One region of the Thermobifida alba genome, then DNA from elsewhere that is predicted to be linked to it. Evidence: riboswitches for the same ligand, from Rfam matches in the RefSeq annotation. Region 1 holds a riboswitch; each other region holds the start of a gene.
The links. Region 1 has a riboswitch for cobalamin ahead of FOF52_RS19425 (ABC transporter substrate-binding protein). Riboswitches for the same ligand answer to the same signal wherever they lie in the genome.
Positions count from the first base shown of each region.

Region 2: another riboswitch for cobalamin. It lies ahead of FOF52_RS00120 (ABC transporter substrate-binding protein); the one in region 1 lies ahead of FOF52_RS19425 (ABC transporter substrate-binding protein).
Region 3: another riboswitch for cobalamin. It lies ahead of metE (5-methyltetrahydropteroyltriglutamate--homocysteine S-methyltransferase); the one in region 1 lies ahead of FOF52_RS19425 (ABC transporter substrate-binding protein).

Region 1 covers NZ_CP051627.1:4,343,227-4,353,039, forward strand. Annotated here, with positions in the region: gene cobN (cobaltochelatase subunit CobN) at 1-1,368, shown strand, start outside; gene cobF (precorrin-6A synthase (deacetylating)) at 1,365-2,156, shown strand; gene FOF52_RS19410 ((2Fe-2S) ferredoxin domain-containing protein) at 2,164-2,907, opposite strand; gene FOF52_RS19415 (ABC transporter ATP-binding protein) at 2,904-3,710, opposite strand; gene FOF52_RS19420 (FecCD family ABC transporter permease) at 3,703-4,755, opposite strand; gene FOF52_RS19425 (ABC transporter substrate-binding protein) at 4,764-5,765, opposite strand; cobalamin riboswitch at 5,797-5,968, opposite strand; gene FOF52_RS19430 (flavodoxin family protein) at 6,184-6,663, shown strand; gene FOF52_RS19435 (CPBP family intramembrane glutamic endopeptidase) at 6,748-7,665, shown strand; gene FOF52_RS19440 (hypothetical protein) at 7,798-7,935, shown strand; gene FOF52_RS19445 (RNA degradosome polyphosphate kinase) at 8,139-9,813, shown strand, end outside.
Region 2 covers NZ_CP051627.1:23,807-33,619, reverse strand. Annotated here, with positions in the region: gene FOF52_RS00130 (ABC transporter ATP-binding protein) at 1-287, opposite strand, end outside; gene FOF52_RS00125 (FecCD family ABC transporter permease) at 310-1,335, opposite strand; gene FOF52_RS00120 (ABC transporter substrate-binding protein) at 1,340-2,365, opposite strand; cobalamin riboswitch at 2,434-2,611, opposite strand; gene FOF52_RS00115 (hypothetical protein) at 2,882-3,085, opposite strand; gene FOF52_RS00110 (MarR family winged helix-turn-helix transcriptional regulator) at 3,222-3,710, shown strand; gene FOF52_RS00105 (MFS transporter) at 3,787-5,244, shown strand; gene FOF52_RS00100 (arginase family protein) at 5,293-6,192, opposite strand; gene FOF52_RS00095 (type ISP restriction/modification enzyme) at 7,239-8,744, shown strand; gene FOF52_RS00090 (vWA domain-containing protein) at 8,936-9,813, shown strand, end outside.
Region 3 covers NZ_CP051627.1:3,722,761-3,732,573, forward strand. Annotated here, with positions in the region: gene FOF52_RS16495 (NUDIX hydrolase) at 1-330, shown strand, start outside; cobalamin riboswitch at 1,045-1,265, shown strand; gene metE (5-methyltetrahydropteroyltriglutamate--homocysteine S-methyltransferase) at 1,417-3,735, shown strand; gene FOF52_RS16505 (YciI family protein) at 3,972-4,394, shown strand; gene FOF52_RS16510 (RNA polymerase sigma factor) at 4,391-5,644, shown strand; gene FOF52_RS16515 (NUDIX hydrolase) at 5,667-6,143, opposite strand; gene FOF52_RS16520 (dihydrofolate reductase family protein) at 6,327-6,977, shown strand; gene FOF52_RS16525 (hypothetical protein) at 6,953-7,165, opposite strand; gene FOF52_RS16530 (hypothetical protein) at 7,614-7,985, shown strand; partial or broken gene FOF52_RS16535 (YbhB/YbcL family Raf kinase inhibitor-like protein) at 8,176-8,636, shown strand; gene FOF52_RS16545 (glycoside hydrolase family 10 protein) at 8,712-9,813, opposite strand, start outside.

The sequences.
Region 1 (9,813 bases):
ACCGCGCCCGACGTCGTCCGTGTCCTGCGGTTCGCGGCCGAGGAGGTCGTGCCGCGCCTGGCCGGGACCGGCCAGGAGCTCGACGCCGTGCTGCACGCCCTGGACGGCGGCTACATTCCGGCGGGGCCGTCCGGGTCGCCGCTGCGCGGCCTGGTCAACGTGCTGCCGACCGGCCGCAACTTCTACACCGTCGACCCGCGCGCCGTGCCCAGCCGCCTCGCCTACGAGACGGGGGCCGCGCTGGCCGACGCCCTGATCGACCGGTACCGGGCCGAGACCGGCGAGTACCCGCGTTCGGTGGGCCTGTCGGTGTGGGGCACCTCGGCCATGCGCACCTCCGGCGACGACATCGCCGAGGTGCTGGCGCTCATCGGGGTGCGCCCCGAGTGGGACGAGGAGTCCCGCCGCGTGCGGGAGTTGGCCGTCGTCCCGCTGGAGGAGCTGGGCCGTCCCCGCATCGACGTCACCGTCCGCATCTCCGGGTTCTTCCGGGACGCCTTCCCGCACGTCGTCGCGATGCTCGACGACGCCTTCCGCATGGTCGCGGAGCTGGACGAAGCGGACGAGGACAACTACGTGCGCGCCCACGTGCGCGCCGACCTCGCCGAGCACAGCGACGCCGACCGCGCGGTGCGGCGGATCTTCGGTTCCGCGCCCGGCTCCTACGGCGCGGGACTCCTCCAGCTCGTCGACTCCGGTAACTGGCGCACCGACGCCGACCTCGCCGAGGTCTACACCGCGTGGGGCGGTTTCGCCTACGGCCGCGACCTGCACGGCGAACCCGCCGCGGAGGACATGCGCGCCAACTACCGGCGGATCGCGGTGGCCGCGAAGAACACCGACACCCGCGAGCACGACATCGCCGACTCCGACGACTACTTCCAGTACCACGGCGGCATGGTCGCCACCGTGCGCGCCCTCACCGGCGCCGACCCGAAGGCCTACATCGGCGACTCCACCACCCCCGACCGGGTGCGCACCCGGTCGCTGCGGGAGGAGACCGCCCGCGTGTTCCGGTCCCGCGTGGTCAACCCCCGCTGGTTGGCGGCGATGCGCCGGCACGGCTACAAGGGCGCGTTCGAACTGGCGGCAACCGTCGACTACCTGTTCGGCTACGACGCGACCGCCGGGGTGGTCGCCGACTGGATGTACGAGACGCTCGCCCAGACCTACGTGCTGGACGCCGAGAACCAGGAGTTCCTGCGCGAGGCCAACCCGTGGGCGCTGCGCGGCATCGTGGAGCGGCTCTCCGAGGCCGCCGACCGCGGCCTGTGGGAGGAGCCCGACCCGGCGACGATGGACGCGCTGCGCCAGGTCTACCTGGACGTCGAGGGTGACCTGGAGGACCGGGGGACGGGCCGCCCATGACCCGCAGGGCCCTGCTCATCGGTATCGGACCGGGCGGCCCCGACCAGCTCACCGTCGAGGCGGTGCACGCCCTCAACGAGGTCGACGTCTTCCTCGTCGCCGACAAGGAGGCGGAGGCCGGCCGGGCGGGCACCGGGGACCTGGTGGCGCTGCGGGAGGAGATCTGCCGCCGCCACATCACCGGAGACGGCTACCGGGTCGTCACGGTGCCCGACCCGCCCCGCGACCGCGCCCCCGCGACCGACCGCGTCTACGGTGCGGAGGTCCGGGACTGGCACGCCGCCCGGGCCCGCGCCTACGCGCGCGCCGTCGTCGAGCACACCCGGCCCGGCAACACCGTCGGCTTCCTGGTGTGGGGCGACCCGAGCCTTTACGACAGCACGATCCGGGTGGTGGAGCAGATCCGCACCGTCGGCGGGGTGGACCTGGACTACCGGGTAATCCCCGGGGTGAGCAGCGTCCAGCTGCTCGCGGCCCGGCACCGGCTGGTGCTCAACCGTATCGGCGGCCCGGTCACGGTGACCACCGGCCGGCGGTTGGCCGCCGACGTCGCCTCCGGTGCCGACAACCTGGTGGTGATGCTCGACGGCGGTCTGGCCTGCGCCGACCTGGACGGTGACGCCTGGGACCTGTGGTGGGGGGCCAACCTCGGCACCGAACACGAGGAGCTGGTGGCGGGACGGCTCGGCGAGGTCCTCGACGCCGTCCGGGCCGCCCGGGAGCGGGCCCGCGCGGCCCGGGGCTGGGTGATGGACACCTACCTGCTGCGCCGGGCCGCTGCGGACTGACCCCGGCTCACTCCCCGGGCCCCGACGGCCGGCGGGCGAACGCGGCGTCGGCGACCGGCACACCCCCGACGAGGTGGTCGCGGACGACCCGGTCGACGGTGTCCGCATCGGCCAGCCGGTACCAGACGCCGTCCGGGTAGACCACGCCGACCGGGCCGTTCGTGCACGGGAACAGGCAGCCGGTGCGGGTGAGGAGCACGTGGTCGTCCTCGGCCGCGCCGTGCCGCTCCACGGCGCGGACCAGTTCCACGTGGACCCGTTCCGCGCCCAGCGCACAGCAGCGCGGCCCCCGGCACAGCAGCAGGTGGCGGGTGAAGTCGGGTGGGGCCAGCCACGCCGGCGACAGCAGCGGCGCGCCCGTCGCGGGGAACTCCGCCGCTTCCTCGACCGCCCGCCCCACCGCGTCGGCGAGCACGGACACGCCCGTCAGCGGCGGTGCCAGCCGGACCAGCGGCACCCGCTCGGGGTCCGCCTCCCGCAGCCAGTGGCTGACCACCCGGCGCAGCCACGCGGCGGTCGCCCGGTCCTCCACCGTCTGCGGGTGTACGACCGTCACGGCCGCCACCCCCGCGGCGGCGGCCTCGTCCAGCACCTCCGTGACGGTCGGCCCGTTCCCCAGCAGCAGCGCGGTGCGGACGCGGACGCCGGGGAAGCGCTCCGCGAGCCGCTCCGCCAGTGGCCGGAGCACCTCCTCCTGGTCAACGGCCAGGTCGCCGGGGGCAGTGAGGAGAATCCACTCCGGTGCGCTCATCCCTCCTCCTTCTCTCTGGCCGCGCCGCACATCACCACGAGCGGACCGCCGGTGGCGGGGTGGTCGTCCACCACCGCCTCCACCCCGTAGACCTCGCCCAGCAGGGCGGGCGTGAGGACCTGCCGCGGCGTTCCCTCGGCGACCACGCGTCCGCGGTGCAGCACGACCAGGTGGTCGCAGAACATCGCGGCCAGGTTGAGGTCGTGGAACGAGCCGATCGTGGTGAGTCCGAGCCCGCGCACCAGGTCGAGCAGCCGCAGTCCGGCCGCCGGGTCGAGATGGTTCGCCAGTTCGTCGAGGAGTAGGACCCGCGGCTCCTGCGCCAAGACCCGCGCCACCTGCACCTTCTGGCGTTCCCCACCGGACAGGGTGTGCCAGTGGCGGTCCGCGAGCCCGGCCGCGCCGACGCGGGCGAGGGCGCGGGCGACCACGGGGTCGTCCCCGCCGTCCAGGTCGAAGCCGAGACGGCGGCTGTGCGGGACGCGTCCCATCGCGACGACCTGTCGGACGGTCAGGTCGAGTTCGGTCGCGGTGTGCTGCTCCAGGGCGGCGACGCGTCGCGCGAACTCCCGCAGCGGAACGGAGCCCGCATCCACCCCGTCGAGGAGTACCCTCCCCGACGTCGGCCGGGTCCACCGGGCCAGCAGGGAGATCAGGGAGGTCTTGCCCGACCCGTTGGGGCCGATGAGCCCGGTCGTCCGCCCCGCCGGAGCGGTGAACGTGACCTCCCGGAGGACGGGAGTGCCGTCGACGGTCCACGAGGCCCGGCGGAGCGCCACCTCGGGTGGACGGAGGTCAGCCACGGGCGCCTCCCCGACGGCGGAACAGGACGACGAACACGGGCACGCCGAGCACGGCGGTGACGATCCCCAGCGGAAGCTCCCGGTCGGGCAGCGCGCTGCGGCACAGCACGTCGGTCCACACCAGCAGCAGCGCGCCCAGCAGCGCGCTCGCCGGCAGCAGGCGCAGGTGTCCCGCGCCGGTGAGGAACCGGGCGATGTGGGGGACCACCAAGCCGACGAAGCCGACGATCCCCGCCTGCGCGACGAGGACCGCGGTGCACAGCGACACCGCGCAGTACAGCACCCGGCGCACGCCGGCCACGTCGGTGCCGAGGCTCGTCGCCGCGCGCTCCCCGAACGCGAAGGAGTCCAGGTCCCGGGAGTACCAGAGGACGACGGCGAGGGTCACCGCCACCACCGAGGCGGTGACGGCGAGGGAGTTCCAGCGTGCCCCGGCGACCGAGCCGAGCGTCCACTCGGTGATCCTGCGGGCGGCGTCCCGGTCGGAGGCCAGGACGAGGCCGGAGGCGACCGCGCTGCCGAGCTGGCCCACCGCGATCCCGGCGAGGACCAGCCGCGACGTCGGCAGTGCCCCCGTCCGCGCGGAGGCCAGGGCGAACACCAGCGCCAGCGCGGCCAGCGAGCCGAGGAACGCGGCCACCGACGTCGCGCCGAATCCCGCCACCCCGGCGGCGCCCAGCCCGAAAAAGAGGCTCAGCGAGACGCCGAGCAGCGCCCCCGACGACAGGCCGAGCAGGTAGGGGTCGGCGAGGGGGTTGCCGGTGAGGGACTGCAGGACCCCGCCGCACACGGCGAGCCCGGCGCCCGTCAGTATCGCGGCCGCCACCCGGGGCGCGCGCAGGTCGACGACGATGTGCCGGGTCAGGGTGTCGATTCCGGTCTCGGCGCCGAGCTGCGCGGCGACCGCCCGGAACACGGTGGCCACGGACAGGTCCGCGGTGCCGATCACCACGCCGAGGGCGGCGCTGAGCACCAGCGCCGCCGCGCCGACGAGAACGGTGAGCCGGGGTGCGGCACCGGGCCGTGCCTTCACGAGGACGCTCACCGCGGGCCTCAGCCGTCGGCCAGCTGGGCGTCGATCAGCTGCACGGCCTCCACGTTGCGCACCCCGGGAGTGCTGGTGGAGAAGGGTACGGTGATGAACGCCTCCTCCCGTACGGCGGTGAGGTCGCGCAGCGCCGGGTCCTCGCGGAGGAATGCGGTCTTCTCCTCGGCGGTGTCCCACGATGCGTCCACGAGGACGATCAGGTCGGGGTCGGCCTCCAGGACCGCTTCCCAGCTCGTCGTCGCCCACTCGCCTGCCAGGTCGGCGAAGACGTTGGTGGCGCCCAGCGCGTCGAGGACCAGCTGAGGTCCGCCCTCGCCCGCGCCGACCATCGGGGTGTCGGTGCCGCCGTCCCACCACAGTACGGAGAGGCCCTCGGCGGGGGACCGGCCGCGGATCTCGTCGAGGGTGGCCCGCTGCTGTTCGACCAGCGCGTCGCCCTCCTCCTCCCGGTCCAGCAGCAGTGCCAACTCCTCGATCTGCTGGTGGACGGTGTCCCAGCTGACTTCTGGGACGTCGGCGGCGTCGGGGCAGGCGAACGGTGACAGGTAGGAGGCGATGCCGAGTTCGTCGAGGGATTCGCGGTCGCCCGCGGCCCGGTCGGTGAACGCGCTGGCGTAGGAGCCGACGACCAGGTCGGGGTGCTGCTCCAGGATCGCCTCGCGGCTGGGGTACTCCTCGGACAGGACGGGAACCCGGGTGTAGGCGTCGGCCCACTCCGCGCTGATCTCGTCGTCGAGGTAGGCGGTGCCCGCCAGTTGTTCCTCGGCGCCCAGGGCGAGGACGATTTCGGTCGCTCCCTGGTTGAGGGTGATGACGCGCTGCGGGGTCGTCTCCGGTGCGACGGTGTGGCCGCAGTTGGCCACGGTGACGGCCGCCGCGGCGGGCGCGGGGCCGGAATCGGGGGTCTGGTCGCCGCACGCGGTCAGGGCCAGCAGTGCCAGGGGCAGGGCGCGGAGGGGGAAGCGGCGCGGCAGCGGGGACGGGGGAGGGGGGACACGGGTGTGCACCGGTGGTCCGCCTTTCCAAGGAACTCGTGGAAGTCGGGCAAACACCGCGGCCGGTCTCCTGGCTCACAGGGATCCCCCGCCGATGCCTTCCCAGACCTGGTGTGTCCAGTGGCGTCGTACCGGCGGAGTACCTGAATACAGTGGCGAGTCCCGCGTCCGGATTCGCACCGGACTTCCCGAGCACCGCGGCACCAGAGACAGTACAGCAGCGCCGTTTCGGTGTCCCGTTCGCCCCTGGTAGAACCGGGTCAGTCCCCGGGGTGCCGGGGGAGAGAAGCCACCGGCGATCCTGTTTCCAAGGTCATTCCCGGTCGCTCCAATGGCTCTGGAAACAGGATCGCCACTGGTTGGTGCCCTTCGGACCGCGTGCCACGGCCCCTTCCCGGCGCGGTCGTCGCGGGATCGGGATACTGGAACCATGGCCCGCCTGCTGATCGTGCACCACACCGCGTCCCCCTCCACCCAGGCGATGCTGGAGGCGGTGCTGGACGGGGCGCGCACCGACGAGGTCGAGGGCGTGGAGGTGGTGACCCGCGCGGCGCTGGCCGCCACCGCCGTGGACGTGCTCGCCGCCGACGCGGTGGTCCTGGGCACCCCCGCCAACATCGGCTACATGTCGGGAGCCCTCAAGCACTTCTTCGACACCGTGTACTACCCGTGCCTGTCCGAGACCGCCGGCCTGCCCTACGCGCTGTACGTGCACGGCAACAACGACACCGCCGGGGCGGTCCGCGCGGTCGAGTCGATCGCCAAGGGCCTGTCCTGGCACCGGCACCGGCCGCCGGTCACCGTCGTCGGCGACCTCTCCCGCGCCGACCGGGAGGCGTGCTGGGAACTGGGCGCGGTCACCGCCCTGGCCGCCGCCGAACGCGCGGCGGACGCACCGGACGGCGCCTGACCGGGGCACCGACATTCCGCGGACGTTCCGCGGCAGTCGGCGCGCTCCGGGGCAGACTGGAGGTCCGGCTGTCGAGGGGGACCGGTGGAACGGGTACGCGTGTGGGTGCTCTGGGCGGGGGTCGCCCTGATCGCGGCCTGCGTGCTCGTCGTGGCCGCCGCCTCCGCCGCCGGAGTCGACTGGATCGACCCGCACAGCCTGGTCCTCCTGCCGCGGGTGTACTGGGTGCCCACCGCCCTCGGCCTGGCCCTGGTCCGGCTGCTGCCGCCGCGCCACGGCAGGACCGCGCTCGACGACCGGGTCGCCCTGGCGCTCGGGGGACGCCCGATCGGCCGCGAACTGACCCGGCTGCTGCTGTGCCTGCTCGCCTTCCTGCTCAGCGCGGTCCTGCTCGCCTGGCTGTTCGAAGCCCTCGGCGGCGCCCTGCACGTCCTGGGCACCCCGGTGGCCCGGGTGGTGTTCCTGGGCCTCCTGCCCGTCCTGCTGGTGGACCGGGCCGGACAGCCGCGGGTGGGCCGGGTCTCGCAGCTGCAGGCCCTGGCGGTACGGGTCGGGGAGCCCTGGCGCTGGTGGGGAGCGGTGCCGGTGGCCGTGGTCCTGGCCGTCGTCCTGTACTACCGGTGGGAGGCGCTCGCCGGTGCGGGCGCAGGGGGGCTGCTGCTCGGCGCCCTGGTGGTCCTGCTGCTCGTCGCACTGCCGGAGGAGGTCTTCTTCCGCTTCCTGCTGCAGACCAGACTCGAGGCGGTACTGGGCCGAGGCGCCGGGATCGTGCTGGTCGCGCTGCTGTTCGCGGTCGCCTACGCCGCTCTCGGCGGATACGCCGACTTCTTCCGGTTCGACACGCACGCCGTGGCCGGCGACTACGCGGTGGCCGTCGCCGGGTACGGAGTCGTCGGACTGCTCTACGGCTACCTGTGGACGCGCTACCGCAACCTGTGGCTCAACGTCGCGCTGCGGACCGGGGCGCTCACCCTGATCGTCGGGCCCGCGATCACCATGTGAGACGCCCTCCGGTCACGTTCCGCCCACCCCGGCGTGCGCGGCCTCCCGCAGGGCCGGAGACCCGCCGGGTCCCCCGCCTCGCGCCGACGGCCGAGGGGGAATCGCCGCGCTGCCGCCGTCGTCCTCGTCGCGGTGCCCGCCGTGCGGGACCGCTCCCCCTCCAGCACTGCGGAGGCGGCCGGGCTCTCCGCACCGGCGGGCGGGGCCGTCCTCGACGCGCGCGAGGCCCCGCTCGCCGAGGTGTTCCGGGAGATCCGCGGCTACCAGTGAGGACGCCGCCGCCACCCGAACGTCACGAGGTATGCACCAAAAGTCATGAGGGGCGTGTTTTGGGAGAAACCGTTACCGGGCATGTTGCCTGAGTGCAACAGCGGACCGGTGAAGCGCGCGGACTCGGGGACGCCGGAGGATCGGGGGACGGACTGAGCGTGGAGAAGAAGAGGTCTGCGACCGCGGAGACGGCGGCGCCCCCGGTGCGGGAGGAGGCCCCGCTGCCCGCCGACCGCTTCATGAACCGCGAGATCGGCTGGCTCCGCTTCAACCAGCGGGTGCTGGAACTGGCGGAGGACACCACGCTGCCGCTCCTGGAACGCGCCCTGTTCCTGTCCATCTTCTCCAGCAACCTCGACGAGTTCTTCATGGTCCGTGTCGCCGGGCTGAAGCGCCGCCTGGCCACCGGGGTCGCGGTCTCCTCCCGGTGGAGCCCCCGCGCGCAGCTGAACGAGATCAGCGCGGTCACGCACGAACTGATGGAGCGGCACGCCCGGTGCTTCCACTCCTCGGTGGCGCCCGCGCTGGCCGAGGCCGGAATCCGCATCGTGCGCTGGAACGACCTCACCGGCACCGAGGCGCAGCGCATGCACCGCTTCTTCCGCCGCGCCATCTACCCGGTGCTCACCCCGCTCGCGGTGGACCCCTCCCACCCCTTCCCCTACATCTCGGGACGCTCCCTCAACCTCGCGGTCACCGTGCGCGACCCGCACACCGGACGGCAGACGTTCGCCCGCATCAAGGTCCCCCCGGTGCTGCCGCGCTTCATCGAACTCGACGGCCAGCGCTTCGTGCCGGTCGAGGACGTCATCTCCGCGCACCTGCCGCAGCTGTTCGAGGGCATGGAGATCCAGGAGCACCACGCCTTCCGGGTCACCCGCAACGCCGACCTGGAAGTGGACGAGGACGAGACCGACGACCTCGTCAAGTCCCTGGAGCAGGAGCTGCTGCGCCGCCGCTTCGGCCCGCTGGTGCGCCTGGAGGTCGAGGAGACCATCTCCGAGGAGATCCTCGGCATCCTCCGGGAGGAGCTGGGCGCCGTGGAGGAGGAGGTCTACCGCGTCCCCGGCCCGCTGGACCTCGCCGGACTGTCCCAGCTGCACAAGCTGGACCGGCCCGAACTCAAGTACCCGCCGATGGTGCCGGTGGAGCCGCGGGCCCTTGCCCAGAACGACTTCTTCGAGGTGCTGCGCCGCCGCGAACTGCTCGTCCACCACCCCTACGAGTCGTTCGCCACCACCACCGAGCGGTTCATCGGCCTGGCCGCCGCCGACCCCAGGGTCGTGGCGATCAAGCAGACCCTGTACCGCACCAGCGGCGACTCCCCGATCGTGGAGGCCCTCATCGAGGCCGCCCGCGCGGGCAAGGAGGTCGTCGTGCTGGTGGAGATCAAAGCCCGCTTCGACGAGCAGAACAACATCCGCTGGGCGCGCAAGCTGGAGGAGGCGGGCTGCCACGTGGTCTACGGCGTGGTCGGCCTGAAGACGCACTGCAAGCTCGCACTGGTGGTCCGCCAGGAGGACGACGGCAGCCTGCGGCGCTACTGCCACATCGGCACCGGCAACTACAACCCGAGCACCGCCCGCATCTACGAGGACTTCGGACTGTTCAGCGCGGACCAGGAGGTGGGGGAGGACCTCAGCGACCTGTTCAACCACCTCACCGGCTTCTCCCGCAAGAAGCACTACCGGCGGCTCCTGGTCGCCCCGCACGCGCTGCGCGAGGCGCTGATGCGCCAGATCCAGCACGAGATCAACAACCACGCCCAGGGGCTGCCCGCGCGCATCCGGATCAAGACCAACTCGCTGGTGGACGAGGAGATCGTCGACGCCCTCTACACCGCCTCCCGCGCCGGAGTCCCCATCGACCTGTGGGTCC
Region 2 (9,813 bases), 580 kb from region 1:
ACGTCGAGGACGGTCATGTGGACCTGGGTGGTGGCGTGCTGTTCGACGACGGCGACGCGCCGCGCGACAGCCCTGCGGCCCAGTTCCCTCAGGGGGTTCCCGTCGAGCCGGACGACCCCTGACGACGTCGGCCGCACTCCGGCGAGCAGGCGCAGCAGCGTCGACTTGCCCGAACCGTTGGGGCCGAGCAGCCCCAGGGTCTCACCCGGGCGGGGTTCGAGGCTGACCCCGTCGACGATGATCCTGCCGCCTGCCGTCCACGAGACGTTCTCGGCGCTCAGTCCCACGCCGTCACCTCCTTCGGCACGTTCACGTTCCCCTCCGCACCCGGTAGAGGACGACCGCGAAGGCGGGCACCCCGACCAGTGAGGTCACCACCCCCACGGGGATCTCCTGCGGGTCCATCGCGGTACGGGCGACGGTGTCGACCCACACCAGGAAGACCGCTCCCGCCAGGGCGGTGGTGGGCAGCAGGCGCCGGTGCCCGGAACCGACGACGGCGCGCACGGCGTGCGGCAGCACCAGCCCCACGAACCCGATCGCTCCGGCCACGCTCACCAGCACCGCGGTCAGCAGGGCGGTGGCGGTGAGCAGCAGCAGCCGGACGCGGGTGACGGAGACCCCGAGGGAGGCCGCCGCGTCGCTGCCGAAGGCGAACGCGTCCAGCGCGGTGGCGGTGTAGACGGCCACGGCCAGCACCGCGCCCAGGACGGCGGCGCCCGTGATGACGTCGTTCCAGTTCGCGCCGCTGAGCGAGCCCAGCAGCCAGAACAGCACGCCGCGGGTCTGCTCGGCGTCGGCGGAGGAGATCACGATGAACGACGTCAACGCCGAGAACAACTGCATGGCGGCGACCCCGGAGAGGACGAGGCGGTCGGTGGTGCCGCCGGAGGCGTAGCCGAGCAGCAGCACGCAGGCGAAGGAGCACAGCGCTCCCGCGAAGGCGCCCACGGACAGCGACACCGCCCCGCCGCCCACTCCGAGGACCACCACCAGGACCGCCCCTGTCGAGGCGCCCGAGGAGACACCGAGCAGGAAGGGGTCGGCGAGCGGGTTGCGCAGCAGGGACTGCAGGACGGCTCCGCACAGTCCCAGCCCCGCCCCGCACACCGCGGCGAGCAGGGTGCGGGGCAGCCGCAGGTCCCAGATGATCCCCTCGCGGATGGGGGTGAGGGAGGACTCGCCCCCGCCGAGCCGGGAGACGACGACCGCCCAGACGTCGCGGACGGCGATGTCGGCGGGGCCGATCGTGATCGCCGCGGCGACGGAGAGCGCGAGCAGGGCGAGACCGCCCGCCCACAGCAGCAGAACCCCCCGGGGTCCGAGCCTGGCCACCGGGTCAGTCCGCGAGGCCGAGGTCGCGCAGGCCCTGGGCGACCTTCTCGATTCCCTCGACGGTGCGGATCGACGGGTTCATGGCGGCGCCGCTGAGCAGGATGTAGCGCTCGTTGCGGACCGCGTCCATGTGCCGGGTGACCGGGTTGCCCTCCAGGAAGCGGATCTTGGCCTCCGCCGTCTCTGCGGTCTGGCTCTCGCGGGTGAGGTCGCCGATGACGAGGACGTCCGGGTTGCGGTCGGCGACGGTCTCCCAGTTGATCTGGGGCCACTCGGCGTGGGTGTCGTCGAAGACGTTCTCGGCGCCGACCGCCTCGGTGATGATGCCGGGGGCGCCGCAGCAGCCCGCCATGTAGGGGGATTCGGAGTTGGCGAACCAGTAGAGGACGGTGACCCCGGAGGCGTCGATGCCGGAGGTGGCGGTGTCGACGCGTTCTTGGAGTTCGGCGACGAGTTCCTCCCCGCGTTCCTCGACCCCGAAGACCGTCGCGAGGTCGCGCACCTCCCCGTAGACGGTGTCCAGCGCCAGCGGTTCCTCGCGGACGCCGTCACCGGCGCCCTCGTTGGACTTGACGCAGTCGGCCGGGGACAGGTAGGTGGGCACCCCGAGGTTCTCGAAGTCCTCGCGCGTGGCGACCCCGCCCTCGCTGAGGGTGGAGACGAACGACGCGGAGACGAAGTCGGGCTCCTCCGCCAGGACCCGCTCGAACGACGGCGCGTTGTCCGCCAGTCGGGGGACGGTGGTGTTGGCCTCCTCCAGTCCCTCGGCGACCGGGTCGGTCCAGGTCGCGGTCCCCACCATGCGGTCGGCCAGGCCGAGGGAGAGCAGGATCTCGGTGGAGCCCTGGTTGAGGGAGACCGCCCGCTCGGGCGGGGCTTCGACGGTGACTTCCCGACCGCAGTTCTCGATGGTCCTGGGGTAGCCCTCGGCGGTGCCGGCGGGGGCTTCGGTCGCTTCCGTGCCGCACGCGGCGAGCAGGAGCAGGGGAGGCAGGGCGAGCGCGGACAGGACACGTCGCGGTGAGGGCATGGCTGTTCCTCTGTGCGTGAGGCTCGTGCGCGGAGCCTGGCGGCTGTTCGGTCTCCGTCCGCCGCGCGGGCGGCCGGAGGGTGCCAGCAGGTCTTCGGGCTCGGGTTCATCCGAGCGGGACGCCTTCCCAGAGACCGCTCCAGTGGCCGATGTCCCGCCCGTCCCCCACACCGCTGCGCGTCAGCTCCGGATTCGCACCGGATTCCCTGGCCCAACCGTGGGTTGACTGGCAGTGGCAAGCTATCACGGGGGCCGTCCGGCTCCGCCGGGGCCTTCCCCTTGCCCATCCCGTCGGGGCCGAGCGGCCCCCCGGCGGCTCGGGCAGGCCCCTCGCGGCCGGTCCGCGGTTGCCCCTGTCCTGTCCACCGTGCTCGCGGCCCCGGGCCTCCCTCCCCCACCGGGCGCCTGCTTCCCCGCGATCGGCACCGTCTCCGGACCACTCCCGGCAGTGTGGTCGCGGGGCGACGGGTCAGGGGCGGGTCCGCCCGGAGCGGTCTCCCGCCGCACCGCGGCCGCTCACTCCGACGGTTCGGGCAGGTCTCCGCAGTCGACCTGGGGGTTGGCCCCCATGTAGTTGAGCGGGCCCGCGACGACGGTGACGAAGGTGGTGCCGATCGACGCGCAGTTCTGCTCGGAGGTGCTGAAGTAGCCGCGCTGCCAGGCCGCCAGGGCTCCGATGGCCAGCCACACGAGGACGATGAGTGTTGCCAGACCGCGCACTGTTCCTCCTGGGGGGTCGACGGTTGTGGTGGACGCGCCACTACCCGGGGGACACGGGAGCATCCGCGGAAGGGGCGGAAGAGGATGGTCCGTTCACCGGACAATCCGGAAAAGACCTGGTTGCTAGGCTCGTCGTATGACCATGAGCGTGCCCACCCGGACCGTCGCGGACCTGTCCTACCTGCTCTCCCACACCGGTCGCGTGCTGGCGACCCGGATGGCGGCGGCCTTCGCCGAGATCGGGATCACGCCGCGCGCCTACTGCGTGCTGTTCCACGCCATGGAGGCCGAGCGCACCCAGATCGAACTGGCCGAGATCTCCGATCTGGACAAGACCACGATGGTGGTCACCGTCGACGAACTGGAGAAGGCGGGGCTCGCCGAGCGCCGCCCGTCGAGCCGGGACCGGCGGGCGCGGATCATCCACGTCACTCCCGAGGGGGAGCGGTTGGCCGCCCTGGGCACCGAGATCGCCGACCGGGTGCACCGCGAGGTCCTCGACGCGCTGCCCGAGGAGCAGCGGGGTGTGTTCCTGGCCGCGCTCACCGGTCTGGCCGAGGGGCACCTGGCCACGCCGGTGGAGTCACCGAAACCGGTACGGCGGAGCCGCCAGCGCCGAACTTAGATCCAAAGCATATCGTCTACAAAAAAACAATCTGCTATGGCCTCTCTCTGTCGTCCACCGACAGAGAGAGACCGCCATGTCCCACCCCTCCTCCCCGCCCCGTTCCCGCCGGCTGGCACTGGCCGTACTGTGCGCGGGAACGCTGATGATCATCCTCGACGGCAGCATCGTCACCGTGGCGCTGCCGCAGATCCAGCACGGCCTGGGCTTCTCCCCCGCCGACCTCACCTGGACCGTCAACGCCTACCTGATCGCGTTCGGCGGCCTGCTGCTGCTCGCCGGACGCCTCGGCGACCTGCTCGGCCGCAGACGCGTGCTCGTGGCGGGCCTGCTGGTGTTCACCGCCGCGTCGCTGCTGTGCGGCCTCGCCACCGGCCAGGAGATGCTGATCGCCGCGCGCTTCCTGCAGGGTGTCGGCGGCGCCGCGGTCTCGGCGGTGAGTCTGGGCATGATCGCCACGCTCTTCCCCGAACCGGGTGAGCGCGCGAAGGCGCTCGGCGTCTTCAGTTTCGTCGGAGCCGCCGGAGCCTCCCTCGGCCAGGTCCTCGGCGGTGTCCTCACCGACGCGTTCGGCTGGCCCTGGATCTTCCTCGTCAACCTGCCGTTCGGCCTGGCGGCCGCGTTCGCGGCCGTGCGGGTGCTCGCCGACGACCGCGGGCCGGGCCTGCGGACGGGAGCCGACGCGCTCGGCGCGGTCCTGGCCACCGCCGGCCTGATGCTCGGCGTCGCCACGATCGTCGCCACCGACCAGCACGGCTGGGCCTCGGCGCGCACGGTCGGCGGCGGCGTCCTCGCGGCCGCGCTGCTCGCCGCGTTCGTCGTCCGCCAGACGCGGGCGGCCACCCCGCTGCTGCCGCCGCGCGTGCTCGCGGTGCGCGCGGTCCTCGCCGCCAACCTCGTGCAGGTGCTGCTGGTCTCCGCGACGTTCGGATTCCAGATCCTCATCGCCCTGTACCTGCAGAACGTGCTCGGCTACGGGGCGCTGGCCACCGGAGCGGCGATGCTCCCGGCCGCCGTGGTGATCGCGGTCGTCTCGCTGGGCCTGTCCTCCCGCCTCGTCGCGCGTCTCGGCGAGCGGACCGTACTGCTCACCGGTCTGGGGCTGCTGGCCGTGGCGGTCGGACTGCTCACCCGCCTGACCGCGGACGCCGGATACGTCACGCACGTGCTGCCGACGATGCTGCTCGCGGGCGGCTTCGGCCTGGCTCTTCCCGCACTCACCGCCCTGGGCATGTCCGGGGCCACCCCCGAGGACGCGGGAGCGGTCTCCGGGCTGTTCACCACTACCCAGCAGGTCGGCGGCGCGCTCGGCGTCGCGGTGCTGTCCACGCTGGCCGCCGCGCGCGCCGATGCCCTGCTCGCCACTGGACAGCCCGAGGCGCAGGCGCTGACCGGCGGCTACACGCTCGCCTTCGGGGTCGGCTCGGGCCTGCTGGCCGCGGCGTTCGCGCTCGTCGCGGTTCTGCTGCGGCGACCGGGACGTGTGCCGGTCCCCGAGGCCGCAGCAGCCGAGGCGCCCTGCCCGGCGACCTGACCCCCGCGTCCTCGCCGCGGGCACCGCGCCGAGGACGCGCCGTCCTGTTCAGCGGTGGAGCGTACGCGCGACGATGTCGGCGACCAGGGCGGCCTGGGCACCGTCCGGGTCGAGGTCGGGGTCGAACACGGTCAGCTCGAAACCCGCCGCGCCGGGCAGGGACAGCAGGTCGCGCAGGATCTCCACGAGGGTGTCGGCGTCGAGTCCCTCCGGGTCGGGGCTGTCCACGGCCGACACGACGGACGGGTCGAGCACGTCGATGTCGACGTGCACCCAGAACCCGTCCAGGTCGGGGCGGTCGAGCACCTGGCGGGCCGGGTCGCACGCCGCGGCGGGGCCGTCCCGCAGGATCTGCCGGCTGCTGACCGCCCGGATGCCCTCCGCGAGGACGTTGACCGTCTCGTGCTCGCGGGCGCCGAGCACCACCACGTCCTCGTCGCGCACGTAGGGCCGCAGCCCGTCGATGTCGGCCAACTCGTCGGCGCCGCGTCCGGTGGCCAGCGCGACGGCCTCGCCCCCCGCGGAGCCCACGTGCGGGGCGTTGCCCAGGTGGCGGAAGTCGTCGTGCGCGTCGAGGTAGGCCAGCCCGTAGCGGCCGGTCCGGCGCAGCGCCAGCGCGCCGCCGAGCACGATCGAGCACTCGCCGCCGAGGACCACGGGGAAGCCGCCGCGCTCGCGGACCGCGCCGATCCGCTCTGCGAGCGCACGGGTGTAGGCGGCGATGGCCGCGGCGTTGCGGACCCCGTCGCCGGGCTGCCACGTCGCGACATAGCGCGGCGGGGTGACCACGCCGCCCTCCTCCGCGCCCAACCTGGCGAGCAGGCCGGTGTCGCGCAGCGCCCCCGGCGCCTTGTAGCACCCGGGGACCGCGCCCTCGACCGGCGGCCGCAGGCCCAGGTTGGAGGGGGCGTCCAGCAGGACGAGTCGCCGTGTGTCGGTGTTGGTCATGGGGCGACACTACGCCGGGGGTCTGACACTTCATGATCTTGACGGGAGCGGGGTGTTACCGGCGCTTGGTGTCAACTGGTGCGTGCACGCGGGTCAGCGGGTGGCCACGGACCGGAGTCCGGGTCGCGGCCGAACCAGTAGGTCTGCTTCGGCCGGGAGGCCCGGCAGCCCTACCCCAGCCCTCGGGTGCCGGAGGGACGGCCAAGCGACGGGCACCCGGGGGCGAAGCCTCGCGGGGCTGGGAACGTAAAGCGCTGCGGGAGGACGACAACCCCTCCAGGACCGGAGCGGCGCTCAAGGCTGCCGCGCCTCGCGGCCGAAGCAGACCGGTCACCCGACCGCCCTCCCCGACATGACCATGATCTTGACAGAAATGACCCATAATCTGCGCTTGTGACCCCGCTGGTGTCAAGATCATCGTCTTGGTGGTGCCGCTCGGACCTCAGTCCGGTTGCTCCGACCGCGGCGCCGGGCAGCGCCCCGGACGGCTCCCTCTTTTTTCCGTCCTCGAACAAAAACTATTGACGGAACTCCTCGGAAAAGCGTCTCCTGGAATTGTCGGAACGGTCCTGAACCTCGGAGACGTGATGACCGCTCTCACCCACGGAGCACCCCAGGCCCACGGACAGCCGCCGAGGAACCGAAAATTCACCGAACGGATCGTCACCAATTTCCTTCTGGACACTTCCGAATCCCCGGGGTTCGCCTTCCGCGGCGAGGGTCTGCTGCGTGAGCCGCTGCGGACGCTCCTGCGGAGCATGGGCGCACTGCTGGGGGTTCCCGTCGTCCTGCACGAGGAGGTCCGCCCCGCCCAGTCGGGAACACGACCGGTTTTCGGGGTGTACGCCGACGGTGTTTCCAGCGGTCCGGAGCACCGCATCGGGTACGTGGAAATCCGCTCTCCCGGAAGTCCCGTTCCACCTGACGCTCCCGCGAACGAGAACGGCCGGGACGGGTGGGAGGCATTCCGGGATCTGCCCAATGTTCTCTGCACCAGCGGCTCCGAATGGTCACTTTTCCACCACGGAACGCAACGGGGGCGGACGGTGCTCCTCCCGCAATTCCTCGGTGCGTCGGCGGAGCGGATTCCCGGTGCGGAACTCGAACTGCTGTTCCGGGAATTCCTGTCGTGGCGGCCGGACGACGGGCGCGGCGGTGACCGCACCGCGTCCGTCCTGCTGCGGCGTCCCCGCGGCGGGACGGACTCCGAGCCCTCCGACCGGGGGCAACCGCGCGTTCCCCGACCGGCCGTCCCCCCGGACGAGACCACCGGCCGGACCCCGGGGGAGCGGCCGTCGGCCCGGCCCGCCCCGAAGCCGCCGGAATGGCGGTCGCTGCCGACCTTGGACGACCTGCTGCCGTGGCACCAGCCCGGTGTGGCGGCACGCCGGGCGTGGGTGTGCGCGCCGGAGGAGCGGACGCTGCGGCGCCGGTGGCAGCGGCTGGCCTCGGCCCCGCCCGGGCAGCGGGACCTGCTGCTGCGGACGGACGAGGCGCCGCCCCGCCCCGGCGCACCGAGGCGACCGGCGGACTCCCCGGCCATCAGCCCGGTCCTGCACCGGGCCTTCGACCGCCGGTACCTGCTCACCGAAGAGCACTGCCTGGACCGGCCGCGCCCCCACCTGTGGCAGGTCGCCGGTCCCCGGCAGGTCTACGTGGTGGAGCAGCACGCCCACCCGTGCACCACCGGCCCGGGCCTGCTCTTCAGTTCCCTGGTTCCGGACGCGGACTGCTTCAACGGCCGGGGCGGCCGGGTACTGCCGCTGTACCGCGACCCCGAGGGCGGCGTCCCCAACCTGACGCCGGGCCTGCTGCCGTACCTGGCCGACCGGCTGGGGCTCCCGGTCTCCCCGGCGGACCTGGTCGCCTACCTCGCGGCGGTGGTCGCCCACCCCGGTTACTCCGCCGCGTTCCGCGACCGGCTGGCGGTGTCCGGCGTCCGGGTGCCGCTGACCGCCGACGCGCGGCTGTGGGCGGAGGCCGTCGCGCTCGGCCGCGAGGTGGTGTGGCTGCACACCTTCGGGCAGCGGTTCACCGACCCGGAGGCGGGACGCCCGCCGGGCCCGCCCGTCCTGCCGGAGGGCGAACGCCCGGAGGTGGCCGTGGCGGTCCCCGACTCCCCCGCCGCCTTCCCCGACCGGGTCCGGTACGACGGCGACACCGGGGTGGGAGGGCACCGGCTGCGCGTGGGCGGCGGCGTCATCGCCCGGGTCCGCCCCGAGGTGTGGCGTTACGACGTGGGCGGTGTGCCTGTGGTCCGCAGCTGGTTCGGCGCCCGCCGCCGCTTCCCGCACGGCGGGCGCCTCTCCCCGCTGGACCGCGTCCGCCCCGACCGCTGGAGCCCGCGCCGCACCGGGGAGTTGCTGGAGCTGCTGACCGTGCTGACCCGCCTGGTCCGCCTCGAACCCCGCCAGGCGGACCTGCTGGGCCGTGTCCGGGGCGGACCGCTGGTCACGGTCGCCGACCTGACCGCGGCGGGCGTCCTCCCGGTCCCCGAGGGCGCCCGCACACCACCACCGCTGGACGGGCAGTTGGAGCTGCCGCTGGACTGAGGCGGTGGTGGCGGCCGCCTTCGCACAGATAACGGCCGGGGGGCGGGGCCGCTGCATCGGGCGACCGGTCCCGCACCGTCGGCGCCCTCCCACACCGGCCTGGCCGACATCGGCCAACCTCGTCCTCCTCCCTTGGAGGGGAAGCCCGCATGGCCCATGCTGTGTTTCCCCGCCCGACCGGAGGAACCCCCATGCACGTCTCGGCCCTGTTGGAATTCGACGCCGTCCCGGTGGACTCCGCCGACACGGTGCACGTCCTGCTCGACGTCACCGCGCCGGAGCAGCCCGGCGCGAACCGCCCGCCCGCGACCCTGCAGGTCGTGCTGGACCGCAGCGGCTCGATGGCCGGGGAGCGCCTGGAGGGGGCGATCCGCGCGCTGCTGAGCCTGGTGGACCGGCTCGACCCGACCGACCACTTCGGGCTGGTCACCTTCGACAACACCGCGCGGGTGGAGGTCGCGGCCGCCCCGCTGACCGACAAGGCCGCGGTCCGGGAACGCATCCGCGGCCTGCGGCCGGGCGGGCTGACCGACCTGTCCAGCGGTCTGCTGCGCGGCATCCAGGAGGCGCGGCGGGTCTCCGGGGACCAGGGCGCCACGCTGCTGCTCGTCTCCGACGGGCACGCCAACCAGGGCGTCACCGACCACCAGCGGCTCGCCGGGATCGCCCGGTCGGCCCACGGCCACGGGGTGGCGACCACCACGCTCGGCTACGGCCTGGGCTACGACGAGGAGCTGCTGGGCGCGATCTCCGACGGCGGGACCGGCAGCGCGCTGTTCGCCGAGGACCCCGACACCGCGGGCGCGCTCATCGCGGGCGAGGTGGAGAACCTGCTCGCCAAGACCGTGCAGGCGGCGTCGCTGCGGGTGCGTCCGGTGGGCGCGGCGCGGGCGGTGTCCGTGGTCGGTGAACTGCCGTCGACGCGCCTGTCCGACGGGACGGTCATGGTGGAGCTCGGCGACTTCTACTCCGGAGAGCAGCGCAAGCTGCTGCTGCGCGTGGACGTTCCCCGGGTGGCCGCGCTCGGCCCCGCGCAGGTGGCGGAGGTGGAGGTCGGCTACGTGGAGCC
Region 3 (9,813 bases), 620 kb from region 1:
CCCGGCGGCGTCCTGGAGCTGGACGAGACCCCCGAGGACGGCGTCGTCCGCGAAGTGCGGGAAGAGACTGGCGTCCTGGTGAAAGTGGACCGCCTGACCGGCGTCTACAAGAACATGGCTCGCGGAATCGTCGCCCTGGTCTTCCGCTGCCACCCCTCCGGAGGCCGGGAGCACCCTTCCTCGGAGTCGACCGCCGTCGCCTGGCTCACCCCCGAAGAAGTGAAGGAACGGATGACCGAGGTCTACTCGGTCCGCCTCCTCGACGCCCTGGACAGCGACGCACCCCACGTCCGCGCCCACGACGGCAAACACCTCCACCGAGCACGCTAGTCAGAGACTTCGCCTTCCGGCATCGACTGCCGAATCTGGCTGTATGGGATCAAGGCGACGGCGCTGCGCGCCGTCGCGGCGTCTGGGGGTGGCCCCGGCTGCGGGCTGCCGCCCGGTCCGGGGCCACCCCCAGACGGCTCCTGATTCCGCTTGCCGCAGGCGACCGCCCACCGGCCGTAGTCACCGAGCCGTGGTTCCTGACGTCCTCGGTTCCCGTGGCACTCGATCGCGCGACTCTGCCTGTCTGTGGCTGAGGACTCCGGCGCGATCGAGCACCACGACCGAGGACCGTGGTCGCCCGCCGCTGTGGTTGCCGAAATCCCGGGTGGCGCAGGGCTGACCCGATCCCGTAGCGTCGCCGCCCCCGTGCTAACACGGCTGCTAACAACGGCTCCGAACAGGGCTGGACAGCTCCGGAATCATCGCCCTCCCTGAAAGGCGTCCACCCAGCTCAGACACCGTTTCTGGACCTCCACGGACATCCCGCACACGACTACGGATCAGAAGGTTGGGGGTTCGAGTCCCTCCGAGTGCGCCAGCTGAGACCAGCAAGATCAAGGCCCTGACCTGCGGGAACGCAGCGACAGGGCCTTTGTCGTGGGTGCGGGACAGGAAGCGCACGGTGATCTTGTCCCTGGTGCCCTTTTCGGCTTCCCCGATGGCACTGAGGACAAGATCATCGGACCAGCGTGCACCGGCCCCGCACCGACCCCCTAGGCTGGGGGCCGCGGTGGTTCGCCCTGTCCGCCAGACAGGAGCGTCGCAAGAGGGAACCCGGTGGGATTCCGGGACTGCCCCGCAGCGGTGAGCGGGAACGACCGCCGTCACACGCACTGGGCCCGGGGAAACGGGTCTGGGAAGCGACGGCCAGTAGGCGCCTCGTACCACGAGGTGTGCCCGCAAGTCCGAAGACCTGCCACTGCCCGCGCACGGACCGCCGTGTGCGGAAGTTTCGGTGACTCCGAGGGCGGGTCGGCGTACACACGAGCGGAGGACGTACCCCCGTACGTCCGCCCCGCAGACCTTTCCTTCGTGCCTCCCCCGTCCCGGGGTCGCCGCCGAGAGCAGCTCGCGAAGGAGAGTGCTGTGACAGCCAAGGCCACGGCAGCGGCGGCACGCGCCACCGTGTACGGCTACCCCCGCCAGGGGCCGAACCGGGAACTGAAGAGGGCGGTCGAAGGCTACTGGGCGGGCCGTGTCACCGCCGGTGCGCTCCACCGCACCGCAGCGGAGATCCGCCGCGCCAACTGGCGGCAACTGGCCGAAGCCGGTGTCCACGAGGTCCCCACCGGCGACTTCTCGTACTACGACCACGTGCTGGACACCACCGTCATGGTCGGTGCGGTCCCCCGGCGCCACCGCGCCGCCGTGGCCGCCGACCCGCTGGACGGCTACTTCGCGATGGCCCGGGGCAGCCAGGACGCGGCACCGCTGGAGATGACCAAGTGGTTCGACACCAACTACCACTACCTGGTGCCGGAACTGGGCCCCGACACGGTCTTCACCGCTGATTCCACCCGGCAGGTCGCCGAATTCGCCGAGGCCCGGGAGTTGGGGCTCACCGCCCGTCCCGTCCTGGTCGGCCCGGTCACCTACCTGCTCCTCGCCAAGCCCGGGCCGGACGTCGCCGCGGGCTTCGCCCCGCTGAGCCTCCTGGACCGGCTGCTTCCCGTCTACGCGGAGGTGCTCGCCGACCTGCGGGCCGCGGGCGCCGAGTGGGTGCAACTGGACGAGCCCGCCCTCGTCCAGGACCGGTCCCCGGCCGAACTGGACGCCGCCGCGGCAGCCTACCGCATGCTGGGCGAACTCTCCGACCGGCCGAAACTGCTGGTCGCCTCGTACTTCGACCGGCTCGGGGAGGCGCTTCCGGTCCTCGCCGCCTCCCCGGTAGAGGGCCTGGCCGTGGACTTCACCGGCCCCGCGGCAGCCAACCTCGACGGCCTCGCCGCGATCGGCGGACTGCCCGGCAAACGCCTGGTCGCGGGCGTCGTCGACGGCCGCAACGTGTGGGTCGACAACCTGGAGAAGTCGCTGGCCACGCTGGCCACGCTCCTCGGTCTGGCCGACCGGGTGGACGTGGCCGCCTCCTGCTCCCTGCTGCACGTCCCGCTCGACGTCTCGGCGGAGCACGGCATCGACCCGCAGATCGCCCGCTGGCTGGCCTTCGCCCGGCAGAAGACCAGAGAGGTCGTCGTCCTGGCCCGGGGCCTGTCCCACGGCACCGGAGCCGTCGCCGGGGAACTCGCCGCCAACCGCGCCCATCTGGCCTCCCGTGCGGCCTCACCCGTCACCCGCGATCCAGCCGTCCGCGCCCGCTGTGCCGCTGTCACCGAAGCCACCGCGCGCCGCACCCAGCCGTACCCCGAACGGGCCGCGGCCCAGCGCGACCGCCTGAAGCTGCCGCCGCTGCCCACGACCACGATCGGCTCCTTCCCGCAGACCGCCGAACTGCGCTCCGCGCGGGCGGACCTGCGGGCCGGGCGGATCGACACGGCGGCCTACGAGCAGCGCATCGCCGACGAGATCCGCGCGGTGGTCGCCTTCCAGGAGGAGGTCGGACTGGACGTCCTGGTGCACGGCGAACCCGAACGCAACGACATGGTGCAGTACTTCGCCGAGCAGCTCACCGGCTACCTGACCACCCAGCACGGCTGGGTCCAGTCGTACGGCACCCGCTACGTCCGCCCGCCGATCCTCGTCGGCGACGTCTCCCGCAGCGCTCCGATGACCGTGCGCTGGACGACGTACGCCCAGTCGCTCACCGACCGCCCGGTCAAGGGCATGCTCACCGGACCGGTGACGATGCTCGCCTGGTCCTTCGTCCGCGACGACCAGCCGCTCGCGGAGACCGCCCGCCAGGTCGCGCTGGCCCTGCGGGACGAGGTCGCCGACCTGGAAGCGGCGGGCGCCGCGGTGATCCAGGTCGACGAACCCGCGCTGCGGGAGGCACTGCCGCTGCGCGGCGCCGACCGTCCGGCCTACCTCGCCTGGGCCACCGAGGCGTTCCGGATCGCTACCAGCGCGGTCCGCCCCGACACCCAGATCCACACCCACATGTGCTACGCCGAGTTCGGCGACGTCGTCGAAGCCATCGACGCCCTGGACGCCGACGTCATCAGCCTGGAGGCGGCCCGCTCCCACATGCGGATCGCCGACGAGCTCGCCTCGTACGGCTACCCGCGCGAGGCCGGTCCCGGGGTGTACGACATCCACTCCCCGCGGGTGCCGGACACCGCCGAGATGGCGGCTCTGCTGCGCAGGGGCCTGGAGGCGCTCCCCGCCGAACGACTGTGGGTCAACCCGGACTGCGGCCTGAAGACGCGGGACTGGCCGGAGGTCCGCGCCTCGCTGGAGAACCTGGTGACGGCGGCCCGGGAGGTCCGCTCCCCGTCGGCACGACCGTGACGGCATGACCGCGGTGCCCGGGGCCGGACTTCGGAAGGTCCGGCCCCGGGCACCGCTCCCGACGGTCCGCTGCCCGGTCACCGCCCGGGGCCTCCGGCCGGCGGCGGTCACGCATGAACGCACGGACCGGTGGGATCGCGGAAAAATTTCTCGACCGGTGTCGATCGGGGCGGTGCCCGTTCGACGCAGGGGGTAGAGGGACACGGACAGCGGTTCCCCCGACACCGGGAGAGACGATGAAGTACATGCTCATCATGCGCGCCACCGACGAGGCCGTGCAGGCGTCCAAGGAGCGGGACTTCGAAGAGGTCATCAACGAGATGGGCGCCTACAACGAGGCGATGGTCAAGGCGGGCGTGCTGCTGGCCGGGGAGGGCCTGGCCGACGCGGCCGAGGGGGCCGTCGTCGACTTCGACGCCGAGGAGCCCCTGGTCACCGACGGGCCCTACGGCGAGACCCACGAGCTGTTCAACGGCTTCTGGATCATCCAGGCTGCCAGCCGGGAGGAGGCCGTGGAGTGGGCGAAGCGCGCCCCGCTGGGCCCCGGCACCAAGCTGGAGGTGCGGCGGGTCAACGAGATGGAGGACTTCGCCGACTACGCCGACAACGAGTACATCAAGAAGGAAGCCGGGTGGCGCCAGGAACTCAGCACCCGGTGACCGGGACGACCGAGCCTACCCGGGCGGCAGACCCGCACCGCACCATCGAAGCCGTCTGGCGGATCGAGGGGGCGCGCGTGGTCGCCGCACTGGCCCGGATGACCGGCGACGTCGGCCTCGCCGAAGAACTGGCGCAGGAAGCGGTCGTCGAGGCGCTTCAGTCGTGGCCGGAGCAGGGCGTTCCGCGCAATGCGGGCGCCTGGCTCACGGCCGTGGCCAAGCGCCGCGCCGTCGACGTCTGGCGGCGCCGCGAACGCCTCGACGAGCGGTACCGCGCGATCGCCCGCGACCTCGACGAGACCGGCGAGGACGAGTGGCAGCCGATCGACGACGACATGCTGCGACTGGTGTTCACGGCGTGCCACCCGGCGCTGTCGCGTCAGGCGCAGATCGTGTTGACCCTCCGGGTCGTCGGGGGTCTCACCACGGCCGAGATCGCCCGGATGCTGCTCGTGCCGGTCGCCACCGTCCAGGCGCGCATCACCCGGGCGAAGAAGACCCTGGCGGCCGCCCGGGTGAGGTTCGAGGCACCGGATCCGAACGAGTGGGGTGAGCGGCTGGGCGCGGTCCTCGGCGTGGTCTACCTCGTCTTCACCGAGGGGTACGCGGCGACGTCGGGGGACCGCTGGATTCGCGCGGACCTCGCGAACGAGGCGCTCCGGTTGGGGCGTGTCCTCGCCGGTCTGCTGCCCCGGGAGCCGGAGGTGCACGGACTGGTCGCCCTCATGGAGTTGCAGGCGTCCCGGTTCGCGGCGCGCCTCCGCCCCGACGGTTCCCCGATCCTGCTGGCCGACCAGGACCGCACCCGGTGGGACCACGCGCAGATCGCCCGCGGCCGGGCCGCGTTGCGGCGGGCCGCGGCCACCGGCCGGGGCCTGGGGCCGTACGGGCTGCAGGCGGCCATCGCCGAGTGCCACGCGGTGGCGCCCAGCGTGGCGGAGACCGACTGGTCCACGATCGTGCTGCTGTACGAGGCGCTGGGGCGGATCGCGCCCAGCCCGGTGGTGGAACTCAACCGCGCGGTCGCGGTGTCGATGGCCGCGGGCCCCGCGGACGCGCTGCGACTCGTCGACCGACTCGCCGACGAGAAGGCGCTCCAGGGCTCCCACCTGCTGCCGAGTGTGCGCGGCGAACTGCTGGCCCGACTGGGCCGCACCGACGAGGCGCGCGCCGAACTGCTCTCCGCGGCGGAGTTGGCGGCCAACGAACGTGAACGGGCGGTGCTGCTGGCGAAGGCCGAGGCGCTGTGAGGACCGGTGCCGCCCGTGGGCGTCAGCCGATGTGGGGGGTGCCGCGGTCCGCCAGGGCGTGGGTGATGCGCAGCCGCATGGACGGATGGATCCGGTACCGGTCGACCTGGTCCGGCTCCACCCAGAGGACCCGGGTGGACTCGCTGCTGGGGGTCGGTTCGCCCGCGACGGGCCGGGCGGCCAGCACGACGGAGAACTCCTGGCGGACCTCGTCGTTGCTGGTGTAGTGGATGACGTGGCCCGGATCGGTGTAGATGCCGACGAGCCCGGTGATCTCGCAGCGGATCCCGGTCTCCTCCAGGGTTTCGCGCACCCCGGCCTCGGCCAGCCGCTCCCCCAGGTCCATGGCCCCGCCGGGCAGCGCCCAGTTGCCGTTGTCGCTGCGGCGGATCAGCAGCAGCCGCCCCTCCTCGTCTCGGACGGCGACGTTGACCGACGGCACGAGGCTGTTGGCCTGCGGCGCGTCGGGGTCGTTGAGGTAGTCGATGCGGCGGGCCACGTGTTCCTCCTCCTGCTGGGGCTGTGACAGGTGTCCGGGCTACGACGATCCCACCGGACGCCGGCCGCCGGGCGGAGGTCCGGCACAACGATGCGGCTCCGTTGCCGATCCGGCGCCTGCCGCCCGTGTGGCCGCAGCGCCTCGGGGAAGAGGGCTCGGACAGGCCGTGCACCGGGAGGAGTCATGGGCAGGGTCGTCGTGATCGAGCACCTGACGCTCGACGGGGTGATGCAGGCTCCGGGCCACCCGGAGGAGGACCGCCGGGACGGCTTCGTCCACGGCGGCTGGGCGAGCCGGGTCCAGGATCCGGCGGTGCAGCAGGCGATGGGCGCCCGCATGTCGGACGCGTGGTCCCTGCTGGCCGGGCGGGTCACCTACCAGCGCTTCGCCGACTACTGGCCCAGGCAGGCGCCCAACCCGTTCACCGAGGCGCTCGACCGCGTCACCAAGTATGTGGCCTCCACCACGCTGCACGAGCCGCTGCCCTGGCGGAACTCCCTCCTGCTCGGGGGCGACACGGCACGGGCGGTGGCCGCCCTCAGGCAGGAGACGCCCGAGAACCTGGTCGTGTTCGGCAGCGGCGTCCTGGTCCGCTCCCTCATGGCCCGCGGGCTCGTCGACGAACTGGTCCTGCTGGTCCACCCGCTGGTTCTGGGGTCGGGACGCCGGCTGTTCCCGGAGACCGGGACGCCCCCGGCCGAGCTGCGGCTGGTCGACTCCACGGTGACCGGCGCCGGGGTGGTCGTCACCGTCTACCAGCCGGCGGCCCCGGAGGGGCGGGAGTCCCGCGGCCGCGCGGCCGAAGCGGTTCACCGTGCGGGGAGTTCGGGGTAGGCCGCGTCGCACTCGGGGCACCGCCACCGTGCCGCCCCGGGGACGCAGCCGCCCAGGACCGCCTCTCCCTCTTCCAGGGCCCGTTTCAGCTCGCCGGTGGGGGCGGTCCTGCCGTACACCACGCGGGCGAGCCGTCCCCGCCCGCACGCGGGGCAGACCCTCCGCTCCGGTTTCTCCGAGGACGCCATCCGCTTCCCTCCCGGGGACGACCGCCTTTCCCGCTTGGACGCCGCGGCGCCCCGGAGCGTTCGGGGAGGCCCCGTCCCGCGCGGCGCTTCCCCGCCGGGGGCGTGCGGACAGGACGGAAGAGCCGACGGGGACGGACCGTTTCCGGGGAACGCCCGCCGGACAACCGTGACATCATCCCCCGAACGGCCTTCCGGACACGTCCGCTCGGGAAGCGCGGGCGTGGTCGGAGAACACCCGGGGAAGGGTCCGTCCGTGACGGAACCGCCGCCGTGTGCCCCGCCCGTTGCCGCGGGGTGTACGGCCGAGTCCCCGGACGTGCTCATGACCGCTCTCTTCCGTGGCCGCCTCCTCCGCCCCACCGCCGTGACCTGCGCCGCGGCCGTTCTTCTCTGCGGTTGCGCCGCCCTCGCGGGCCCCTCCGGGGACCAGCGGTCCCCAGGCGGGAACGTGTCCGCCGGCTCCGCGCCGGGCCTGCCCCCGGCGGCCGACGGCACCGACCTGGCCGCCTGTGCCGACGCCGCTTGCGAGGTCGAGGTCGCCGAGGGCGACGAGTTCTCCGTGACGGGCCCGCACGGGTTGGACCGGATCGTGGTCGAGAAGGTCACCCCGGGCACGGTGACCCTCACCGGGTACGGCGGCAACGGCAGCAGCGTGGTGTCGGGAACCACCGGGGCGCCGTTCGGGGACCGGCCGTCCATCGTCCTCAACGGCATCGCCGTCGCCGTGCTCGCCGTCGCGGACGACCGCGCGGTCATCCGGCTCCACGACGCGGGCGTCGGCCTTCCCGACCTGCCGGGTCTGGACGTCCTGGGGAACTGACACCGCGCCATCCCCGCTCCGCCCGCTCCCCGCCGCCCGGTGCGTCACCGCGCGGTCCGCGGGTAGCCCCCGACGGGGAGAGCCGGACACCGGCGGACCGGGGAGTCAGCGGGGAGCAGGCCCGCGCGGCCGCACGGACCGGACCGGTCCGCCCCTTCCCGCACCGGCAGCACGCGACCTGGAGGACGGAATGCCGTTGACCATCAGGGATCTGACCATCAGGGCCCGCGACTTCGGGCCGGGCGAGCGGATTCCGGACCGCTTCACCGCCTACCACGACAACGCCGTTCCCGAACTGGAGATCTCCGGGGTCCCGGAGGGCACGGTCGAACTCGCGGTGGCCATGTACGACCCGGACGCGCCGCTGCCGCGCGGCTTCGTGCACTGGACCGTCTACGGGATCGATCCGGCCGCCCGGACCGTCGGCGGTCCCGGCGGGGAGGCCGCCTACCGGACGGGGCCGAACAGCGCGGGCGAGCGCGCCTACACGGGGCCGCGCCCCCCGCGGGCCACGGCGTCCACCACTACTACTTCTGGGTGTACGCGCTCGACACCCGGGTCGCCGGCGAGCCCACGCTGGAGGAGTTCCTCACCTCCTACGGCGACCACGTCATCGAGCAGAACCGGGTCGTGGGAACCTACTCGGCCTGACCGGTCGGGCCCGGAGCCGGTCCGGGGCCTCCCGGACCGGCTCCGGCGTCCTGCCGTGTTCCCGGGGCGACGACGTCAGGCGGGGCTGCAGGCGATGCCGTTGAGGAGGATGTCCGACGTCGGCACGGGGTTGTTGCCGTCGGTCACGAAGCCGAAGTCCAGCGGGCTGTTCGCGGCGACCGTGCCGTTCCAGCCGAGGTTCCGGGCCGTCACCCGGCCGTCCTGGCCCAGAGCGAGGTCGGTGTTCCAGTACTGGGCGACCCGCGTTCCGGCGGCCAGCGTGAACTCCACGGCCCACCCGTTGAGGGGCTCGGACGGGACCACGATCACCTGCACGACCGCTCCCTGGTCCCAGACACTGGTCACCCGGTAGTCGACCGTGCAGTCGGAGCCGGGCGTGTCGGGGCCACCGGGACCGCCGGGACCGCCGGGGGCTCCGGCGCCGCCGAGGGCCTTGAGGAGGGCGTAGTAGGCACCGGTGGGCTGGTAGTCCTCGTCCCACAGGTGGGCGTGGCCGTAGCCGGGGAAGGTGTCGGGGATCCACGAGCAGCAGTTGCTCACCCCCCAGACCGTGACGCCCACGCAGCCGTTCACGCTCATGCAGGCCGCGGCGACGGCCGCGTAGTCCTCGGCCTGCTGGGCGAGTTCGTTCTCGTCGGCGGGCAGGGGGATGCGCACGTCCAGTTCGGTGACGGCCACCTCCAGGCCCAGGTCCACGAAGCGCTGCATGTTCTGTGCCATGTCGGCGGGCACCTGGCCGACGATGAGGTGGCTCTGCAGGCCGACCCCGTGCAGCGGCACGCCCTGGTCCAGCAGGTCGCCGGCGAGGCGGTACAGGGCGTCGCTCTTCGCGTTGAGGCCCTCGACGTTGTAGTCGTTGATGTAGAGCTTCGCGTCGGGGTCGGCGGCGTGGGCGGCGCGCAGGGCCTCCGCGATGTAGTCGGGGCCGATCTCGCGGTGGAAGATCGAGTCCCGCAGGCTGCCGTCCTCGTTGAACGGTTCGTTGACCACGTCCCAACGGGCGATGTCCCCGGCGTAGCGGCCGACGGTGGTGGTGATGTGGCGGCGCATCTCGTCCAGCAGTTCACCGGGGGCGAAGTCGGTGTTCTCCACCCAGTAGGGGAGCTGGTGGTGCCAGACGAGGGTGTGGCCGTGGACCTCCTGGCGGTGCTGCTGG